DNA from 2 places in the Mesorhizobium sp. M1006 genome. Region 2 is predicted to be linked to the other one. Evidence: predicted binding sites of a transcription regulator. Region 2 holds the regulator's gene; the other holds the start of a gene.
The links. Region 2 encodes LexA, which represses DNA repair genes until DNA is damaged. Its sites were predicted from a motif close to TGTTCNNNNTGTGTTCNG; they were not measured.
Positions count from the first base shown of each region.

Region 1 (3,415 bases), on a different contig from region 2:
GTGACTTGCGTCACCGCCACGCCGGTTATCCTGCCGTTGCCGGCTGTGTAGGTGAGCGTCTGCGTGACCGTGGCGTCCTTCTGGTCGGGAGACGAAGCAGGATAAGAGGCGGCGAAGCCGAAATGGCCGTAACGATCGGGCTTGGCGGCGCCAAATTTCGCGGCCACGTCGCTCAGCGGCGCTCCGACGCCGGGCGTATCGAGTTCAATAGCTGTCAGGCTGGCAGGCGCGCCGGCGCATCCTTCCGGCACCTTGCCTTCCGGGTTCGGCTGCAGGGCGACGGACAGGACACCATGGTCGGAGCCACCCATCTCGCCGGATACGAACCAGAAGATCGACGGCGATCCGCCGGCGTCGGGGCCGGCATAGCAAAGCCAGTGGCGTGAATCTCCGGCGTCACCTTCATCGTGCATCGCTCCGCCGAAGGCTTTTTCGACATCGGCAAGCGTGGTTTCCTCAAGCTTTATCTCCAGCGGCCCGGCCTTGACCTGCTTGAACAGCGGGCTGGCCAGCGGCGAGTTGATATCGCCCAGGGATGGAATCGCCCGGTCCGGGTTGAGCGGCTTGGCCAGCGTCGTTGCATTGGTCACCAATCCGGCAACGATGAGTGCGAAATATCCGGCGTTCTGTCCCATGCCGATCTCCTGTCGTTCGAAGTGAGGGCGGAAGGATTTGCGAGCGGGTGCTACCCTGTCTGGTTGATACCCAAACCGGTGCACGACGAACTGGTCCCAAGATAAATTCACAACGGCGCAGCCTTCAACGTCATTCCGGCGACTTGGCAACCAAAGTGTAATCGAGGCTCACAATTCCTTTTCGGCCAGCTCGCGAAACGCGTCGGGAACCGACCGCTGTAGCTCGAGCGCGACCGAGGCGTAGCCCACCGCCTCCCAGCCGAAGCGGTCGCGGATCTTGTCGACGGCGCGATCCGCGGTCCAGCGCGCCGCGCCCTTGCTGGTGCCGGGGCGGCGGCGATCGTCGTCGAGCCCGAGCGGCAGTTCCAGTTGCAGGCCGGCATGCTGCTCCAGATGCGATACGGCGATCGCCAGCAGCGAGATTGTCTTTTCGTGCGGATGGTCGATGAGCACCTTGCGCACCAGCGCCTCGGCGATCTCGGCCAGCATGGCGGTCGCCGAAATCGGCTGATCGAGCGTGATCGAGCGCGTCACCGAGCGCAAATCGGCAAAGCGGACGCGAACCGTCACTGTACGGCCGGGCCGGGATTTCGCCCGCAATCTTGTGGCGACCCTGTCGGCCAGATGCAGCAAAGCCGGCACGAAGACCTGCTCCTCGGCCGGTTTTCGGCCAAGCGCCGACTGCGCACCCGCCGAGCGCGCCCGGCGCTGCGTCTCGAGCTTGCGCGGATCGCGGTTCCACGCCAGCGCGTTGAGTTTCTCTCCCGCCGCCGACCCGAGCAGGCGCTCAAGCGCCCCACCATTGGTCTTCGCCAGCTCGCCGATGGTGTTGACGCCGATGCCGGCCAGCCGCTGCCTGGTGACCGGGCCGACGCCCCACATCAGCTCGACCGGCAGGTGGTGCAGGAATTCCAGCTCGTGGCGCGGATCGACCACCACCAGCCCGTCCGGTTTTGCGACCTGTGAGGCGATCTTGGCCAGATGCTTGGTGCGGGCTACGCCGACCGAGATCGGCAGGCCGAGCTCGGCCCGCACGCGGCGGCGGATCTTGCCGGCGATCTCGGCCGGCGAGCCGAACAAATGGGTGCAGCCGGCGACGTCGGCAAAGGCCTCGTCGATCGAAATCCGCTCGACCACCGGCGTGAAATCGCCGAGCACCTTGATTGCCGCATCGCCCAGCCGCTGATAGTCCTTGAAATGGCCGCCGACGAAGACGAGTTGCGGGCAGAGTTCCCGCGCCCGCCGTCCCGGCATACCGCCGCGCACGCCGAACGCCTTGGCTTCATAGGATGCGGCAAGCACTACCCCGCCGCCGACGGCAATCGGCTTGCCGCGCAAGGCCGGGTCGAGCAACTGTTCGACCGAGGCATAGAAGGCATCCAGATCCGCGTGGAGGATGTTGGCTTCCATCCGGCCCGTTCGCCCGCGGCGGTTCGAACGCCGCATTGTCTCGAGTTGTGGTGAGAACATAAAGAGAACATTGTGGGTGGATTGTCAAGCAGCGCGGAGGCTGCCGCAGATGACGAGCGCACGGCAAATGTTCAGCCGCGCAGCCGATCGCGCGCCTGCATCAGCGCGAATCCCAACAGGTTCTCGCCGCGCCACAGCAGCGGGTTCACCGCCCTCTCGTCATCCGCCGCAAGGCCGATACCCCACACCCGGTCGACAGGGCTCGCCTCGACCAGCACCCGGTCATGCGTCGACAACAGATATTCGCGCAGCGCCGCGTTCTGACGGAACTTCTGAAAGCTCCCTTCAGTGACGATGCGATATTTGTCTGCATCCCATTTGGTGCCATCGAAGCCGCTCACCTGGCGGCCAAGCTGCTTTGCCTGCTTGGGGCTCGCCGCCCTGAGGATTTGTGTTGCCGTCGGAGCATCACCGAACAGTCGTGCCTTCTCGGCCATCATCCAGTGTTCGGCAGTCGGATAGCTCAAGCCATCGACGGTAAAAGGCGCATGCCACCACTGGCTGAAGCACGACGTGCTTATTCGGCCGTCCTTAGACGGCTGATGGCCCCAGAAGAACAGGAACTTCTGCCGGGGCTTTGCGCGAAAGGTTTTCTCAAGCCAGGTTCGGTCGTAAATCATGGGCGGATGGAGCAGGGCGAAAGGCCGGCTTGTCAATGCTCCATCCAGAGTGGGTAGCGAAGATGAGCGGTCGGCGCTGAATGCGATGAAATGCTGATCTACAGCGCCATCTTGTAGCCGAGATGACTGGCGGTGAAGCCGAGGCGCTCGTAAAAAGCGTGGGCCTCCCGTCGACCTTTGTCCGTGGTGAGCTGGACGAAGCTGCAATTGCGCGAACGGCATGTTTCAATCGCCCATTCGATCATCAGCTTGCCGACGCCGCGCGAGCGCCATTGCCGGGCGACGCGAACGCCTTCGATCTGGCCGCGCCAGGCGCCTTTTCTCGAAATGCCTGGAAGGAAGCTGAGCTGCAGCGTTCCGACCACTTGCCCGGCGTTGACCGCGACGGCCAGCAACTGGTTGGGATCGGTATCGATTGCGCTGAAGGCATCGAGATAGGATGGCGCAAGCGGCGTGGACGGGTCTTCCCGGTCTGCGCCGAGCACATCGTCCGCAAGCATTGCAACGATCGCCGGCAGGTCGGGCGCCTGCGCGCGACGGAATTCGATCTCGCTCATCGCGCGGAGACATACGGCGCGGTGTCGGCGATCGCAACATCCGTTTTGCAAGGGAGGCCCGCGCGCCTTCAGGTCGCCTCGAGCGCCCAGAGGCGATGGCCGTAGCGGCGGAAGAAGCGGGCGAAGAGGCGTT
Region 1 covers NZ_JAMYMZ010000020.1:33,510-36,924, reverse strand. The annotation lists gene NKH60_RS19820 (hypothetical protein) at 1-635, opposite strand, end outside; gene dinB (DNA polymerase IV) at 804-2,045, opposite strand; gene ybiA (riboflavin biosynthesis intermediates N-glycosidase) at 2,177-2,725, opposite strand; gene NKH60_RS19805 (GNAT family N-acetyltransferase) at 2,824-3,282, opposite strand; gene NKH60_RS19800 (hypothetical protein) at 3,351-3,415, opposite strand, start outside.
Region 1: the regulator LexA is predicted to act here: its motif matches at 2,098-2,115, upstream of dinB (DNA polymerase IV).

Region 2 (3,415 bases):
TTGACGTGGTTGACCAGCACCACGGCGGTGCGTTCGTCGATCAGCTCTTCGATGGTCGGCGCGTCGACCCCCGAGAGGCGCAGCAGCGTATCTTTTCGCGTCGAAACCACACCCTCGGCCATGTAGAGGTCCGTCGGAAAACTATCGCCCTCGGCGACGATGACCTGCCGCTCCGGTCGCATGGCCATGGCGGCGTGCAGCAGCTTGTAGATGTTGACCGATGTCGTGTCGCAGACCACCGTCTGGCCGGCCGCGGCACCGATCAGGCGCCCGAGCTGGTCGCCAAGTTCAAGCGGCATGTTGAACCAGCCGGCCGTGTTCTATGCGCGGATGAGATCATGCGACCATTCTTCGGTCGCGGCCTTGTGCAGTTCATCGAAAGCGGCACGTGAAGCAGCTCCTAGCGAATTGCCGTCGAGATAGATCACTCCTTGCGGCAACACAAAGCGGTCGCGCATCGCGCGCAGCGGATCCGCGGCATCCATCGCCTTTATGGCCACGAGATCGGGAATTCCTGTCATGATTTGTCTGCTCCCCCAAGATCCAACGCAACGCCGGACACGCATCGACTGTTCTTCCACTACCTGGTTGCGCGCAGCAAGGCTCCACCGGCGAGAAGCAGCCTGACCAGGCGGTGGAAACTGGGACTTAACCCCAGGTTGGCGTTTTGAGTTCGTTTCGTTCACGGTGCATCGACCAAACCGCACAGTCGATACGGGTTCAATTCCGTGCCTTTTGCCGACCGACGGCCGATGCCAGTGCTGCCTTCTAGGAGGCCAGAAGGGCGCAAACGAAAGCAGAATCAAGGCGATGAGGCTCGCGGCGGTGAAAATGCGGTACGCCGGTAGGGGACGTCGTTTGTTTCCCGAGCCTTAACGCATTCATTAAACTTTAAACAGTTGCGGAACACAACTGGAACAGATAGTGTTTGTTCTGGGTTTGTTTTTCTGATTCTGTTGGGGGTCGCTATGCTGACACGCAAACAACACGAACTGCTTATGTTCATCCACGAAAGGTTGAAGGAAAGCGGTATCCCGCCTTCATTCGACGAGATGAAGGAAGCGCTCGACCTGGCTTCCAAATCCGGAATCCACCGGCTGATTACGGCGCTGGAGGAGCGCGGCTTCATTCGCCGTTTGCCCAACCGGGCCCGTGCGCTGGAGGTGCTACGCCTGCCTGACTCGATCGCCCCCGGCCTCAATGCGGCACGCAAGTTCTCGCCGAGTGTCATCCAGGGCAGTCTTGGGCAAGGCGCCCCTCGGCAAGGCAAGCCGACATCGTCGCGCGTGCCCGCAGCCGGAAATGACGACGATGTCGTCGCCGCCGTTTCGATCCCGGTGATGGGCCGCATCGCTGCCGGTGTGCCGATCGACGCCATCCAGCACCAGACGCATTCGATTTCGGTGCCGCCGGATATGATCATGGGCGGCGAGCATTATGCGCTTGAGGTCAAAGGCGATTCGATGATCGAGGCCGGCATTTTCGACGGCGACACGGTGATCATCCGCAATGCCGATACGGCGAGCCCCGGTGAGATCGTGGTGGCACTGGTCGACGAGGAGGAAGCGACGCTGAAGCGGTTCCGCCGCAAGGGCGCCTCGATCGCCCTGGAAGCCGCCAATCCGGCCTACGAGACGCGCATCTTCGGACCAGACAGGGTCAAGGTGCAGGGCAAGCTCGTCGGACTGATCCGCCGCTACTGAGCTCCGCCCTTGGCGCCGGCTTTGGGGTTGTCGGCCCGGCGGTATGGCGGCAGGCCCCGTGCCGCGCGTGAAAATTTCCGCTGCACGTGCCAGGGCCGGTATGATTTTTCGACGGCGAAGCGGATCTCGGCGCGTGTTGCCGCTTGTGGATCGAAATAGACGGCGGCACTTCCCGCGCGCGCCAGTTGCCGTTTGGTGACGACGAGGACCAGCCGGTCGTAGTAGCAGGGGTTATGGGCGGTGGCGTCGTCGATGACGATCAAGCTGGCAAAGGCGCAGGCTGGCCGCGCAGTATCGCGGTCCTTGGCTTGCGCGATGATCGCGCCGGATGGATGCCTGGCAAGGCAGAGGCCGTCCGTGCAAATGAACGGCATGCCCGGCGGTAGGTCGGCCGGATCGGCAATGTCGAATTGCGGGTCGTTCTTTCCAGGTGTTTCCGGCGCGACGATAGCCTCTGATGTGAGCGCGCGTTTCCAGTTGTCGATGGTGAACTCATTCGGGCGTGCCCGGTTGACCGCGAGTTCACCGCTGCCGATCGGCAGCGCGACCAGCCGTGCGTCCTCCGAGACCAATACGTCGGGTATGCGTGTCTGCGTTGTCGTCAGCAAGCCGGCGAGCGCAAAAGGAAGTGCCGCCAGCCGCAACCACGTCGTCGCCATGCTGGCAATGACGAGGGCGATCGTCACCAGAAGGACGGATCTCAGCGAAATCAGCCCGACCGCATCGATCGGCGAGCGCTCCGAGATCCACCCGGACAGGGCGATCATCGCCGTCAGCCCCTTGCCCATGACATAGAGAAAAGGGCCATCCGCACCGAACGGCATCGCCAGCGCGCTGAGAACGGCGAAGGGCATGACGACCAGTGACACGATGGGCATGATGGCCAGATTGGCGAACAGGCTGAGCGGCGCCACGCGCTGGAAATGCCATATGGCGAAAAGCGCCGTGGCGCTCCCTGCAATGATCGAGGTCATCGCCAGACCGCACATGCCCAGCAGGACCTTTCGAGTGGCAAAGCGTAGCGGCGACTGCCGCGGCGGCGGCGTGGTGGCCCTGCCGGCGCGGTAATCGGACCAGCCTGCATAGGCGCCGACAAGGGCCGCCGTCGCGGCGAAGGACATCTGGAAACTCGGACCGACCACCTCGTGCGGCGACACCAGGATGACCGCGATGGCCGAGATCGCCAGGTTGCGCATGGTGAGCGCGGCCCGGTCGAACAGCACGGCGATAAGCATCACCGCCAGCATGATGAAGCTGCGTTCGGCCGCCACGACAATGCCGGAAAAGACGAGGTAGGCCGCAATCGAAAAAAGCGCGGCGGCCGCGGCATATTTCTTGACCGGCCGTCGCGATGAGAAATCGGGAAACAGCGCAAAGGCACCCCGCAGCAGCGCCATGATGGTGCCGGCGACCAACGCCATATGCAGCCCCGAGATAGAGATGATGTGGTAGATGCCGGTGCGCCGCATCGCTTCGTTGATCTCCTCGGGAATGCCGGCGCGCACGCCGACGATCAGCGCAGCAGCAATCTCGCCCTCGGCACCGCCGATGCGGCTGCGGATATGGTCGGCGATGGATTCGCGCGCGTCTTCGATCGCGGAAGAAAGCTGCGCGGCAAGCGGCATGCTGCCCGACGACACGACTTTCGGATTGCCGAGAAAAAAGCCGCTGCCGCCGATACCGGCGAAATAGCTGTCGAACGAGAAATCATA
Region 2 covers NZ_JAMYMZ010000011.1:126,690-130,104, reverse strand. The annotation lists partial or broken gene kynU (kynureninase) at 1-521, opposite strand, end outside; gene lexA (transcriptional repressor LexA) at 969-1,703, shown strand; gene NKH60_RS13445 (ComEC/Rec2 family competence protein) at 1,697-3,415, opposite strand, start outside.